Regions from separate parts of the Streptomyces sp. NPDC055955 genome, predicted to be linked through region 1. Evidence: riboswitches for the same ligand, from Rfam matches in the RefSeq annotation. Region 1 holds a riboswitch; each other region holds the start of a gene.
What was found. Region 1 has a riboswitch for cyclic di-AMP ahead of ACFC96_RS06555 (transglycosylase family protein). Riboswitches for the same ligand answer to the same signal wherever they lie in the genome.

Region 1 (4,412 bases):
GAGCTCGCCACGTGGCGCTTCGCGACCGAGCCGCTGACCGTCGGGGGACAGGACATCGCCGCCGGCGACCCCGTCCTGGTCGTGCTCGCCGCCGCCGACCGCGACCCGGCGCGCTTCGACGAGCCCGACACCCTCGATCTCTCCCGGCGCGACAACCAGCACCTCGGATACGGGCACGGGATCCACTACTGCCTCGGAGCCCCCCTCGCGCGCCTGGAGGGGCAGACCGCCCTCGCTACGCTCCTGACGCGCCTTCCGGACCTGCGACTCGCGGGAGATCCTGCCGATTTGCGCTGGCGCGGCGGCCTCATCATGCGGGGATTGCGCACGCTTCCGGTCGAGTTCACGCCGCATCGGGAAGGTCCGGGCGAAGCGGTGTAACTGACGGTTCGTCAAGACTGTGACTTTCACGTGATCTCGGCTGCATCGACTTGTGACAAGCGTTCGACTCCCGCTACGTTCACCAGTCATCGCGGCACCACCCGCCGCAGCATTCCCCGAGCCACCGAAAGGCGCCTTCATGCTCACCGGGAACGGTCGTCACCGTCGCCCCCGCCAGGCTCCCGCGCTCATCGTCGCCGCGGGAGTGGCCGGCTCCGCCATCGCGATCCCCCTGCTCGGCGCGACCAGCGCGAGCGCCGCGTCGACCGCCACGTGGGACAAGCTCGCCGAGTGCGAGAGCGGCGGCTCCTGGAGCGCCGATCCGGGCAACGGCTACTACGGCGGGCTCCAGCTCTCGCAGGAGATCTGGGAGGACCACGGTGGCCTCGACTTCGCGCCGCGCGCCGACCAGGCCAGCCGCTCGCAGCAGATAGCCGTCGCCGAGAAGGTCCTCGCCGACGAGGGTCCGCGGGCGTGGCCGGTCTGCTCGGTCACCTCGGGGCTCACGGCGGACGACGCCGCGGCCGACGTCGACCCCGGGGCGGCCCTGCCGACCCCGTCCGCGTCCGCCGGCGACTCCGGCCGTGACGACGCGGCGGACGGCGACACCGCGAAGAGTGACGCGAGCGACGAGTCGGCGGACTCCGCGTCCGAGGCCGCGAAGGGCGACTCCCGAGAGAAGAGTCACGACGACTCGGGTGATACCGCAGGTAACACCGCGGGCGACTCCAAGAGCGACAAGTCCGGCCGGGACGGCTCGACTTCGACCGCCGGCGCGCCCTCGTCGGAGGCCTCCGACGGCTCGGACTCCGCCGCTGCGCCCGCCTCCGGCCGGCACCGCGGCGACGCCGCCGAGGACGACGTCCCGGGCTCCTCGCGCGCCGACGACGGCTCGGGCCGCCATGCCTCGCGCGGCGGAGAAAGCGGGCGCAAGGGTGTGAATGCGGACGAAGGTACTTATACCGTGCGCTCCGGCGACAACCTCTGGGGCATCGCCGACACCCATGACGTGGACGGCGGATGGGCCGCTCTGTACGCCGAGAACAAGAAGACGGTCGGCGCCGACCCCGACCTCATCCTTCCTGGTCAGAGTCTGGATCTTGGGCTCGAATCGGGCGAAAAGTAGGGGCAGTTCGGGCGTGATGTCCGCTTTGGTGACGGTGAGAGATGGGTCTCAAAGGCCCTGATCGTCTTTGAAATTCGGGCGATCCACTGCTTACGGTCATCACCGCTCGCCACAGCGGGCCCCGTCGGATGTCACGCCGAATCCTGCCAACGTCCGTACGGGAACAGTCGTCGCGTAAGCGCCGTAGGCAGGAGCGGGGGACCCAAGGTAAGTGCCGGCCCCGGCCGTCGAGAGACGGCCGACCGACCGGCTTGGGGTGAAGTCGCACGCAGGACGTGCGACCGGGCACTCATCCGGCCCGAACCCGACAGCTCACCTCGTAGGCGTCGGTGAGGGGATCTCTCGATGCTGTTTTCCAGCAAGGGCAAGCACCGTCGCCCGTCCAAGGCCGTTCGCGTCGCCACGCTCGCCGGTGTCGCCGGTGCCGCTGTCGCCGTCCCGCTGATGGGTGCCACCGGCGCCTCCGCCGCCACCACCTCCGAGTGGGACGCGGTCGCGCAGTGCGAGTCCGGCGGCAACTGGTCGATCAACACGGGCAACGGCTACTACGGCGGCCTCCAGTTCTCCTCGTCCACCTGGGCCGCGTACGGCGGCACCGCCTACGCCTCCACCGCCGACAAGGCCTCCAAGGCGCAGCAGATAGCCGTCGCCGAGAAGGTCCTGGCGAGCCAGGGCAAGGGTGCCTGGCCGAGCTGCGGCGTGGGCCTGTCCGCCGCCTCGACCGGCTCCGCCCCGGCCGCCGCCGCCCCGAAGCAGCAGGAGCGCACCGAGCAGCCGACCACCCGCAGCCAGGAGCGCAAGGCGCCTGCCGCCCCGAAGCAGGAGTCGAAGAAGACCGTCGAGACCCCGGCCGGCAAGAAGGTCGAGAAGGGTGACGGCGAGTACAAGGTGAAGGCCGGCGACACCCTCAGCACCATCGCCGAGGCGCACCACGTCAAGGGTGGCTGGGCGAAGCTCTTCAAGCTGAACAAGGACATCGTCGAGGACGCCGACCTGATCTACCCGGGTCAGCAGCTCCACCTCAAGTAAGGAGGGGAGGGGGCGACAGCCCCCAGGCCGCTCGGGTGCCGGCTTTCGGCGGACGGCCGGTACCACGCCAGGTCCCCCCAAGGACTCCCCGCCCCGGGTGCGCATTCCCCCGTCGCGCCCGGGGCGGGGTTTTGGTGCGTGAGGGGTCCTGGGCTTTCGTCCGTTGTCGGCCGGTGCTTTTTGTTCCGTTCGGAAACAATTCGCTCTCGGTTTTTGTCCACGGGCCGGTCGGTCGGCTGGCCGGTGCCTGGAGCCGGTTAGGCTCGTGTGTTGCCGGACCATGCGGCCCGGCGTAGTTGCGTCACATCCCATAAGGAGATGCTCGTGCCGTCCATCGACGTCGTCGTAGCCCGGGAAATCCTGGACTCCCGAGGCAACCCCACGGTCGAGGTCGAGGTCGGCCTCGACGACGGCAGCACCGGTCGTGCCGCTGTCCCGTCCGGTGCGTCCACCGGCGCGTTCGAGGCCATCGAACTCCGCGACGGTGACCCGAACCGCTACCAGGGCAAGGGTGTCGAGAAGGCCGTCCTCGCCGTCATCGAGCAGATCGGCCCGGAGCTCGTCGGCTACGACGCCACCGAGCAGCGCCTGATCGACCAGGCGATGTTCGACCTGGACGCCACCGACAACAAGGGTTCGCTCGGCGCCAACGCCATCCTCGGCGTCTCCCTCGCCGTCGCGCACGCCGCCTCCGAGGCCAGCGACCTGCCGCTGTTCCGCTACCTCGGCGGTCCGAACGCGCACCTGCTGCCCGTCCCGATGATGAACATCCTCAACGGTGGGTCGCACGCCGACTCCAACGTCGACATCCAGGAGTTCATGATCGCGCCGATCGGCGCGGAGTCCTTCTCCGAGGCCCTTCGCTGGGGCGCCGAGGTCTACCACACCCTCAAGAAGGTGCTGAAGACCAAGAGCCTGTCCACCGGTCTGGGCGACGAGGGCGGCTTCGCCCCGAACCTCGGCTCGAACCGCGAGGCCCTCGACCTCATCGTCGAGGCCATCAAGCAGGCCGGTTACGTTCCCGGTGAGCAGATCGCGCTCGCGCTCGACGTCGCCGCGTCCGAGTTCTACAAGGACGGCAAGTACGAGTTCGAGGGCAAGTCCCGCTCGGCCGCCGAGATGACCGAGTACTACGAGGAGCTCGTCTCCGCGTACCCGCTGGTCTCCATCGAGGACCCGCTGTACGAGGACGACTGGGCCGGCTGGAACGTCATCACCGAGAAGCTGGGCGACAAGGTCCAGATCGTCGGCGACGACCTCTTCGTCACCAACCCCGAGCGCCTCGCCCGCGGCATCGAGGAGGGCTCCGCCAACGCCCTGCTCGTCAAGGTCAACCAGATCGGTTCGCTGACCGAGACCCTGGACGCCGTCGAGATGGCCCAGCGCAACGGCTTCAAGTGCATGATGTCCCACCGCTCCGGCGAGACCGAGGACGTCACCATCGCCGACCTCGCCGTCGCGGTGAACTGCGGCCAGATCAAGACCGGTGCCCCGGCCCGCTCGGACCGCGTCGCCAAGTACAACCAGCTCCTGCGCATCGAGGAGATCCTCGACGACGCCGCGGTCTACGCCGGCCGCAGCGCGTTTCCCCGCTTCAAGGGCTGAGCGCGCTCTTAAGGCACTGCCTTAGGAAGCGTCGTACGTACGTCCCCGCACCCGGTCCCGTACCGTGTGCGGGGACGTACGCACGTAAAGGGGAGGCGCGAACATGGCCGGGAGAGTCCGGGACAGGGACCGTGACCGGTTCTCCACCGCGACCCGGCTGCGTCTGCTCGGCGAGCAGACCGCCGAGCGCGTCTACCGCTCCCAGACCAGACGTCAGGCCCGCCGTTCCCGTCTCACCGGCCGCGCGGCACTCCTGGCCCTCGTCCTGTGC
Region 2 (4,412 bases), on a different contig from region 1:
AGGGGCCGGCGAGAACGCCGACGAGACCGCCGCCACGACCACGGACGAGACCGCAGACGAGGAGGCCGGCAAGTGACCGAGCTCGCGACCATGGACTTCCACCCGCAGCCCCAGGCCGGCACGGCGCGGCCGTGGGCGTTCCCCGCGCCCGAGCGCGGCACCCTCGACAACGGCCTGACGGTGCTGCGCTGCCATCGTCCGGGCCAGCAGGTCGTCGCCGTCGAGATCAACCTCGAAGCGCCCCTGGACGCCGAGCCCGCCGGGCTCGACGGCGTTGCCACGATCATGGCGAGGGCGTTCTCCGAGGGCACCGACAAGCTCGCGGCCGAGGAGTTCGCCGCCGAGCTGGAGCGCTGCGGTGCCACCCTCGACGCGCACGCCGACCACCCCGGCGTACGGGTCTCTCTGGAGGTCCCCGTCTCCCGCCTGCCGAAGGCGCTCGGCCTGCTCGCCGACGCGCTCAGGGCACCCGCGTTCGCGGACAGCGAGATCGAACGTCTCGTGCGCAACCGGCTCGACGAGATCCCGCACGAGACGGCCAACCCCGGCCGCCGCGCCGCCAAGGAACTCTCGAAGCAGCTCTTCCCGGCCACCGCGCGCATGTCCCGCCCGCGCCAGGGCTCCGAAGAGACCGTCGCGGCCATCGACGCGGCGGCCGTGCGCGCCTTCTACGACCGGCACGTGCGCCCCGCCACGGCCACCGCGGTCGTCGTGGGCGACCTCGCGGGCATCGACCTCGACGGCCTGCTCGCGGACACGCTGGGCGCCTGGACGGGGAACACGACCGAGCCGCGCCCCGTACCGCCCGTGACGGCCGACGACACCGGCCGGGTCGTCATCGTCGACCGGCCGGGCGCGGTGCAGACGCAGATCCTGATCGGCCGCGTAGGAGCGGACAGGCACGACCGGGTGTGGCCGGCGCAGGTGCTCGGCACGTACTGCCTGGGCGGTACCCTCACCTCCCGCCTGGACCGTGTCCTGCGCGAGGAGAAGGGCTACACCTACGGCGTGCGGGCGTTCGGCCAGGTGCTGCGCTCGGCACCGGACGGGACGGGTGCCGCGATGCTCGCCATCAGCGGCTCCGTGGACACGCCGAACACGGGTCCGGCGCTCGACGACCTCTGGAAGGTGCTGCGCACGCTCGCCGCGGAGGGCCTCACCGACGCCGAACGGGACGTGGCCGTACAGAACTTGGTGGGCGTCGCCCCGCTCAAGTTCGAGACCGCCGCTGCCGTCGCCGGGACGCTCGCCGACCAGGTCGAGCAGCACCTGCCGGACGACTTCCAGGCGGAGCTGTACCGGCGGCTCGCCGCGACAGGCACCGTGGAGGCCACCGCGGCCGTCGTGAGCGCCTTCCCGACGGACCGCCTGGTGACGGTGCTCGTCGGTGACGCAGCCCAGATCGAGGAGCCCGTCAGGGCGCTCGGTATCGGAGAGGTGACCGTCGTCACGGGCTGACCGTGACCGGTGTGCAACGAGGGGCCCCGGTGGGCGAGATGACCACCGGGGCCCTTGTATGTCCGAATTGAACCAGTGGTTGCCTGTCTGCCCTGTGGCATGCGCTACAAAAGCCCGGTTCCGTTTGTTGATTGAAAGATGCCCCGCTTAGCGTCGGTCCGGCTGTCCGCCAGATGTACGCCGCGCCCGCGGCACCGGACAGTCATCGCCGAGTCCCCCAAGGCGCGAGCCGGGGGAGCCGGGGACCCACCGTCCCTGGGGTGAATCGGACGCCCTTTCCTGAAGGGGGTCCGTAGGAGACCTTCCTGCTCCGAACCCGTCAGCTAACCCGGTAGGCGAGAAGGAAGGAAAGGATCAGCCACTCCATGGCGTTCACCCGTGCCACCGGGAAGCACCGTCGCCCGAGCCGTCTCACGCGTACCACCGCGCAGGTCGCCGGCGTCGCCGCGCTCACCACGACCGGTGTCATCGGAGGCCTCGCCGCCCCCGCCCTCGCCGCTGACGACGCGTCTCTCGAGCAGACGGGCCTGACCAAGGCCATCTCCATCGGTGACTCCCTCGCGCAGCAGATCGACGCGCAGGCCGCCGCCCAGCAGCAGGCCGCCGACAAGGCGGCCGCGAAGGAGAAGGCGGAGGCCGCGGCCAAGAAGAAGGCCGAGGAGGACCGGCGCGAGGCCGCCGCCAAGGCCAAGGCCGAGCGTGAGGCCAAGGAGCGCGCCGCCCGTGCGGCCGAGCGCAAGCGCCTGAACGCCTTCGTCCTGCCCGTCACCGGCTCGTACGTGTCGACCGCGTACAAGGCCAGCAGCGGCCTGTGGTCCTCCGGCAGCCACACCGGCATCGACTTCCACGCCGCCAGTGGCACCTCGGTGCACGCCGTGGGCGCGGGCACGGTCGTGGAGGCCGGTTGGGGCGGCGCCTACGGCAACAACATCGTCATCAAGATGAACGACGGCACGTACACGCAGTACGGCCACCTGTCGTCCATCGGCGTCTCCGTCGGCCAGACGGTCACCCCGGGCCAGCAGATAGGCCTCTCCGGGGCGACCGGCAACGTCACGGGCCCGCACGTCCACTTCGAGGCGCGCACCAGTCCCGAGTACGGCTCGGACATCGACCCCGTCGCGTACCTGCGCTCGCACGGCGTCAACGTCTGACCCTCGCCGCGTACGCGCGACAACGCACCGAAAGCCCCGGCTCGCCGAGCCGGGGCTTTCGGCGTCACCGGCCGCGGTCGTCACCGGACCGGCGCGTTCGTTCCCGGCGGCGCTGTCCAAAAAATATCCATGGATTACGGCCCGCCGTCGGAAATTCGGGCCCGCTGGAATAGAGTCGCTGGGAAAGCGCGCTGAACGGACTTCGATCGCGCTGCACGAGCGACTGTCTACCGCGTTTCGCGGGGATTAAGGCGGAGGTCGGTCCATGCGCATTCCGGCGCACTCGGTATGCACGGCGATCCGCGACGACATCGTCTCCGGTGTCCACGAGCGCGGCGGCAGACTCACCGAGGAGGTGCTCGCCCGTCGCTACGGCGTCTCCCGCGTTCCCGTGCGCGAGGCGCTGCGCACCCTGGAGGCCGAGGGCTTCGTCGTCACCCGCAGGCACGCGGGCGCGTGCGTCGCCGAACCCACCACGCAGGAGGCGGCGGACCAGCTGGAGATCCGGATGCTCCTCGAGCCGCTCGCCGCGGCCCGCGCCGCGCAACGCCGCACCGAGGCGCACCTGAAGGTGCTGCGCGGCCTGGTCAGGCTGGGTCAGGAGCGCTCCCGGCAAGGTCGGAGCGAGGACCTGCGCGCGCTGGGCGGCTGGTTCCACGAGACGCTGGCACAGGCCTCCGCCAGCCCGGGGCTGATCACGATGCTCACCCAGCTCCGCCACAAGATCGCGTGGATGTACACCGTCGAGCAGCCCGCGCGGCCCGCCGACTCCTGGGCCGAGCACGGGGCGATCGTGGACGCTGTGGCGCGCGGTGACGTGGAGCGCGCGCGGGCGCTCACGGCGCAGCACACGGAGCGCGCGATGACCGCCCACCGCCTGCGCGCCCCTCGTACGGGTGGCCGTGTGAGGACTTCGCAACATCCCGTCAACACACTGGGGCCTCAGCATTAACAAAGCCGCCGTATACAAATAGGGCGGCCTATTTCCAAGGGCTCTTTCTGTGCTGCTCCGGAATTATGGGAACGGACTCACGGAAAGACAAAGGGTCTGCTCGGAAAATCCGAACAGACCCTTTAATCGGCGCGATCTTCTGCGAGCAGTGAACGACGCCCAAGAATCCGGACGTCCGGTACGGGTCACTGTCGAGCCCCGTACCGGCCTGTGTACTAGACGGTCTCGGGAAGCTCCTCGAGCCCCTCGGAGACCAGCTTGGCCAGACGGTCGAGTGCGATGTCCGCACCCTCGACGTCGGAGGCCAGGACGATCTCCTCGCCGCCGCCGGCGCCCAGGCCGAGCACCGCGAGCATGGAGGCCGCGTTGACGGGGGTGCCGTCGATCTTGGAGATCGTCACGGGGACGCCGGCCGCCGTGGCCGCGCGGACGAAGATGGAGGCGGGGCGGGCGTGGAGGCCCTCGGCCCAGCCGACGTTGACGCGGCGCTCAGCCATGTGATGCTGCCCTTCAGGATTCTCACGGTTGTCTAGACCAGTCTCCCACACCGGTGGGCGTGCCCGATATGGGTCCTACGTACCGCCCGTACACGCCCGTCGGCCCTCATAGCGTGCCTTCGGCCCGCTCGCGCCGCGACCCGTACGACTGTCACCGCCGCGCCGTACGCTGTGCCCATGCAGACCCCGTCGGACCGGCACGCATACCCCGCCCACTGGGAAGCAGACGTGGTGCTGCGCGACGGCGGCACCGCGCGCATCAGGCCCATCACCATCGACGACGCCGAGCGGCTCACGAACTTCTACGAGCAGGTCTCCGACGAGTCGAAGTACTACCGCTTCTTCGCGCCG
Region 3 (4,412 bases), on a different contig from region 1:
CGGGGTGAGCAACGCGCTGGTCCTGTACCACTTCTCGACGAAGGAAAAGCTCGTCTCCGCCGCGTTCGCGCACGCCGCCGAGGGCGACCTGGCCCATCTGCGCAAGCTGCTGAGCAAGCGCACGACGGCGCTGCGCCGGCTGCGCTCGGCCGTGCGCTGGTACGCGCCGACCGGGCAGGCCAAGGGGTGGCGGCTGTGGATCGAAGGCTGGTCCGCGGCGCTGCGTGAGCCCGCGCTGCGGGAGGTCACGCGCGACCTGGACAAGCAGTGGAAGGCGGCGCTCACGGAGGTCGTCGCGGAGGGCGTGGCGGCGGGAGAGTTCCACTGCCCCGACCCGGCGGGCGCCGCGCTGCGCCTGACGGCACTCCTCGACGGTCTCGCGGTGCAGATGACCGCGTACACGGGGACGGTCTCGCGGGCCCGCATGCAGGAGTGGGTCGACGACGCGCTGGCCCGCGAACTGGGACTCGAGCGGGCGGACCTGACGGCGACGACGGCGGGCTGACGGCGCCACGGAGTCGGGCTCCGAAGAGGCCCCCGGATTGGACCGCACAGAAATGACGCGGGGGAGCCGCCCTCAAGGGCAAGCTCCCCCATGACGTGCGCGGCTCCCGTCAGAGCGGCAGCAGATCCGGCCGCTTCGCCGCCACATGGTCCCCGGACGACTCGCCGCGCAGCCGTCGGCCGATCCACGGCACCAGGAACTCCCTCGCCCAGTGGATGTCGTCGCGCCGCACCTCCAGCGTGCCGCGCGGCGGCTGCGCCGGCCACGGCTGGTCCGGGTCCGCAGGCACCTCGATGCCGAGCGCCTGCCCCGCCCGCAGCGCGACCCGCGTGTGCCCCTCGGGCGAGAGGTGCAGCCGGTCGTCGTCCCAGGCACGGCGGTCCTGGACGGTCTTGAGGGACCACAGGTCGAGCACCGGGCAGCCGTAGCGGTCGGCGACCGCGCGCACATGCCCGTTGTACGTCGCTATCTTGCCGCGCAGATGCTTGAGGACGGGGACGTCCCGGGTGTCGAAGCCGGTGGTCACCATGACCGTGCCGACGGCGGAGGTCAGCCGGGCGACGGCCTTCTCGAAGCGCTCCGCGACGTCGTCGGGGTCGGTGCCGGGACGGATGATGTCGTTGCCGCCGGCGGCGAAGGTCACCAGGTCCGGGGCCAGTTCGACGGCGCGCGGGAGCTGGTCCTCCACGATCTGGTCGAGGAGCTTGCCGCGCACGGCGAGGTTCGCGTACCGGAAGGAGTGCTCGGGGGTCCGGTCGTCCAGGAGGACGGCGAGACGGTCGGCCCAGCCCACGAAGGCCCCGTCGGGACCGGGGTCCCCGACGCCTTCGGTGAAGCTGTCCCCCACCGCCGCGTAGGACCGAATCGTGCCGCCGTTGAGTGATCTCGATTCGTTTGCCACGACCACACATCTTTCACCCTGCGATGTGACCTACGCGACCGTAGGAAGGGGTTGACGGGTGGTGATATAGCCCACCCGGTCAGTTTCGGGGATTGAGGAATACGGCGAGGACACGGCGAAGGGGCGGGCCCGGAACCGGGCCCGCCCCTTCATGTCACACCTCGACGCGACACCTTCACCTCACACGTCACACCGTCAGGGCCGGAGCGACGTCACACCGTCCGGGTCAGAGCGAGACGCCGTGCGCACGGAGGTAGGCGACCGGGTCCACGTCCGAGCCGTAGCTCGGGGTGGTGCGGATCTCGAAGTGCAGGTGCGGTCCGGTGACGTTGCCGGTCGCGCCGGAGAGGCCGATCCGCTGACCCTCGGTCACGGTCTGCCCGGACGAGACGGAGAGGGACGACATGTGGGCGTACTGCGAGTACTTGCCGTCGGCGTGCTGGATGACGACCTCGTTGCCGTACGCGCCGTCGAGGCCGGCCGACACGACGGTGCCCGCGGCTATGGCCTTGAGCGGGGTGCCCGTCGGAACCACGAAGTCGACACCGGTGTGGTAGCCGCTGGACCACATGCTGCCCGCGGTCTTGTACGCCGTACCGATGGAGGCGCTCTGGACGGGCAGCGTGTAGCCGGAAGCGGTGGCGGTCTTGGCCGCGGAAGCCTGCGTGGCGGTGGCCGGGGACTTCGCCGCGGGAGCCGTGGCCTTCTGGCCGATCGTCAGCTTCAGGCCCGGACGGATCAGGGACGGGTCGCCGCCGATGGCCGAGCGGTTGTCGGAGTAGAGCTTCTTCCAGCCGCCGCTGACGTGCTGCGCGTCGGCGATCTTCGAAAGGGTGTCCCCCGCCTTGACGGCGTAGGTCGTGGCAACGGCGGGAGCGGCCGCGGCGTGGACGCCGGAGGCACCCATGAACGGCAGCGCGAGCGCGACGCCGCCCACACCGGCAACGGCGATCGTGCGGGCGAGGCGCGGGGACTTGGGACGGCGGTGCTTACCCTTCGCGGGCATGGGGGATTCCTCTCCGTCGCCTGCGAGGTGAGCTGTCGGGTTCGGACTGGAGCTGCCCGGCCGCGCCCCTTTCGGGCACGGCTTCACCCCGAGCCGTTTCCGGTGTCCCGAAAACGGCGGTCTACCTGGGTCCCCCGCTCCTGCCGAGCACGGATCGATGTGCGGATTCCGGGCGGCGGCAGGATTTGGCGGTCCGTCCGGATTGCGCCGAACGTAAGCGAGCGGAGAGCGCGGGGACAAGCCGCGAATTCCCCTGGGCATTCCGCTTCTTGATCCTTATGTGATCCTTTCCGGAAAAGGCCGTCACGCTCCGTAGATTCACGATCTTTGCAACTGCTATACCTACTGGAAATTCATTCGGGATCGCCGCCACGCACGGTCACCGCTATGACTCTGCTCACCTATCAGCCGCCATATGGCGGCATTTCGGGCTTAGTTATCCCATAGAGCCCTATCGCCCATCTATCGGTTCATTCCGGGCATTTGGTACGCAATCGCCAGCCTTCTCTCACATGGTTGCCCCTGGCAGCCATGTCGTATCGTCGAAGGCGCCCGCCGGCGAGCAGCGCCGCGGCCGACCGGGAGGAGCCCCCGTGACGCAGCAGGTCCCGTCCACCGAGCCCGAGTTGGCCGGAGTGCGCAACTTCCGCGACGTCGGTGGTCTCCCGACCGTGGACGGCCGTCGGGTCAAGCAGGGCGTGCTGTTCCGCAGCGGTCACCTCGCGCACGCCACGGACGAGGACGCCGCGTTCCTCTCCTCGCTCGGGCTGCACACGATCTTCGACTTCCGCAACGCCGCCGACCAGCGCCTCGAAGGCCCGGACGTGACGCTGCCCGGCGTGCGGAACGTGAATCTGCCGCTGACCGACCCGGCGGACGGCGCCGAGTTCTGGCAGATGGTGCGCGACGGCAACCTCGACGACCTGCGCGCCGCCCTCGCCGAGGGCCAGGCCGCGAACCGCATGATCACGTCGTACCGGGCGATCATCACCGAGCGCACCGCCGAGCACAGCCAGGTGCTGCACTCCCTCGCCGAGGACAGCGTGCCGGCGCTGATGCACTGCGCGGCGGGCAAGGACCGCGCGGGCCTGTCGATAGCAGTCACGCTCCTGGCCGTGGGAGTGGAGCGCGACGCCATCGAGGCGGACTACCTGGAGTCGAACGCGACGCACCGCCGCTACAAGGTGCACCGCAGCAGCGCCTCGAAGGACGCGATGTCCCCCGAGGTCATGGAGCTGCTGAGCCCGCTGTTCGACGCCCGCGCCTCCTATCTGGCGGCCGCCTTCGAGCAGGTCACGCAGACCTGGGGCTCCACCGACCGCTACCTGGAGGAGGGCCTCAAGCTCTCCCCCGCCCGGCGCGAGCGGCTGCGCGAGCGCCTCCTGGACTGAGACTCACCGGCCACCCGCTGGGGCCGTCATCCGCGCGACGCCCCCAGCGTGAACAGCAGATAGATGAAGCCCGCGACGAGGTGCCCGGCGAAGACGTAGACGAGCAGGCGCACCCAGATGCCACGCGGGAGCTTGTCCTCCACGTCACGCCGTGCGGGCCGCCGCTGCGGATCGGTCATGTCGTGCGGCTCTGCGTTCATCGAAGGCCTCCCTGGGTCTGTGCGCCGCCGCCCGTCGCCGGGCCGAGACACAGCGCGGCGGACGGGCTCTGCAGCAGGGTGTGTACGAAGAGGAGCTCGGCGCCGTCGCGGTCGGCGGCGGCGATCCGGTGCGGGGTGAGCGAGTCGAAGTGCGCGCTGTCCCCCGGCGCGAGGTCGTAGGCGGTGTCCCCCAGACGCAGCCGCAGCCGCCCTTCGAGGACGTACAGCCACTCCTCACCGGGGTGGACCCGCACGATGTCGCCCTGGGCGCCGAACGGCACGTGCACGCGCAAGGCCTGCATGCCGCGCCCCGGGGCGCCCGCCTGCCGGTAGATCCAGCCGCCCGCCTCGGTGGGCTCCATGTCGCCGGAGCGCACGACGGCGTCCCTGTCGGCGGGCGTCTCGCCCA

Region 2: another riboswitch for cyclic di-AMP. It lies ahead of ACFC96_RS33920 (M23 family metallopeptidase); the one in region 1 lies ahead of ACFC96_RS06555 (transglycosylase family protein).
Region 3: another riboswitch for cyclic di-AMP. It lies ahead of ACFC96_RS00585 (peptidoglycan DD-metalloendopeptidase family protein); the one in region 1 lies ahead of ACFC96_RS06555 (transglycosylase family protein).

What each region holds. Positions count from the first base shown of each region.
Region 1 covers NZ_JBHJYS010000003.1:95,965-100,376, reverse strand. Annotated here, with positions in the region: gene ACFC96_RS06565 (cytochrome P450) at 1-381, shown strand, start outside; gene ACFC96_RS06560 (transglycosylase family protein) at 521-1,507, shown strand; cyclic di-AMP (ydaO/yuaA leader) riboswitch at 1,632-1,848, shown strand; gene ACFC96_RS06555 (transglycosylase family protein) at 1,853-2,536, shown strand; gene eno (phosphopyruvate hydratase) at 2,855-4,141, shown strand; gene ACFC96_RS06545 (septum formation initiator family protein) at 4,245-4,412, shown strand, end outside.
Region 2 covers NZ_JBHJYS010000021.1:112,793-117,204, reverse strand. Annotated here, with positions in the region: gene ACFC96_RS33930 (M16 family metallopeptidase) at 1-76, shown strand, start outside; gene ACFC96_RS33925 (M16 family metallopeptidase) at 73-1,458, shown strand; cyclic di-AMP (ydaO/yuaA leader) riboswitch at 1,655-1,811, shown strand; gene ACFC96_RS33920 (M23 family metallopeptidase) at 1,824-2,612, shown strand; gene ACFC96_RS33915 (GntR family transcriptional regulator) at 2,878-3,564, shown strand; gene ACFC96_RS33910 (HPr family phosphocarrier protein) at 3,780-4,061, opposite strand; gene ACFC96_RS33905 (GNAT family N-acetyltransferase) at 4,239-4,412, shown strand, end outside.
Region 3 covers NZ_JBHJYS010000001.1:147,925-152,336, forward strand. Annotated here, with positions in the region: gene ACFC96_RS00575 (TetR/AcrR family transcriptional regulator) at 1-505, shown strand, start outside; gene ACFC96_RS00580 (SGNH/GDSL hydrolase family protein) at 615-1,406, opposite strand; gene ACFC96_RS00585 (peptidoglycan DD-metalloendopeptidase family protein) at 1,633-2,412, opposite strand; cyclic di-AMP (ydaO/yuaA leader) riboswitch at 2,417-2,597, opposite strand; gene ACFC96_RS00590 (tyrosine-protein phosphatase) at 3,006-3,803, shown strand; gene ACFC96_RS00595 (DUF6126 family protein) at 3,830-4,003, opposite strand; gene ACFC96_RS00600 (helix-turn-helix domain-containing protein) at 4,000-4,412, opposite strand, start outside.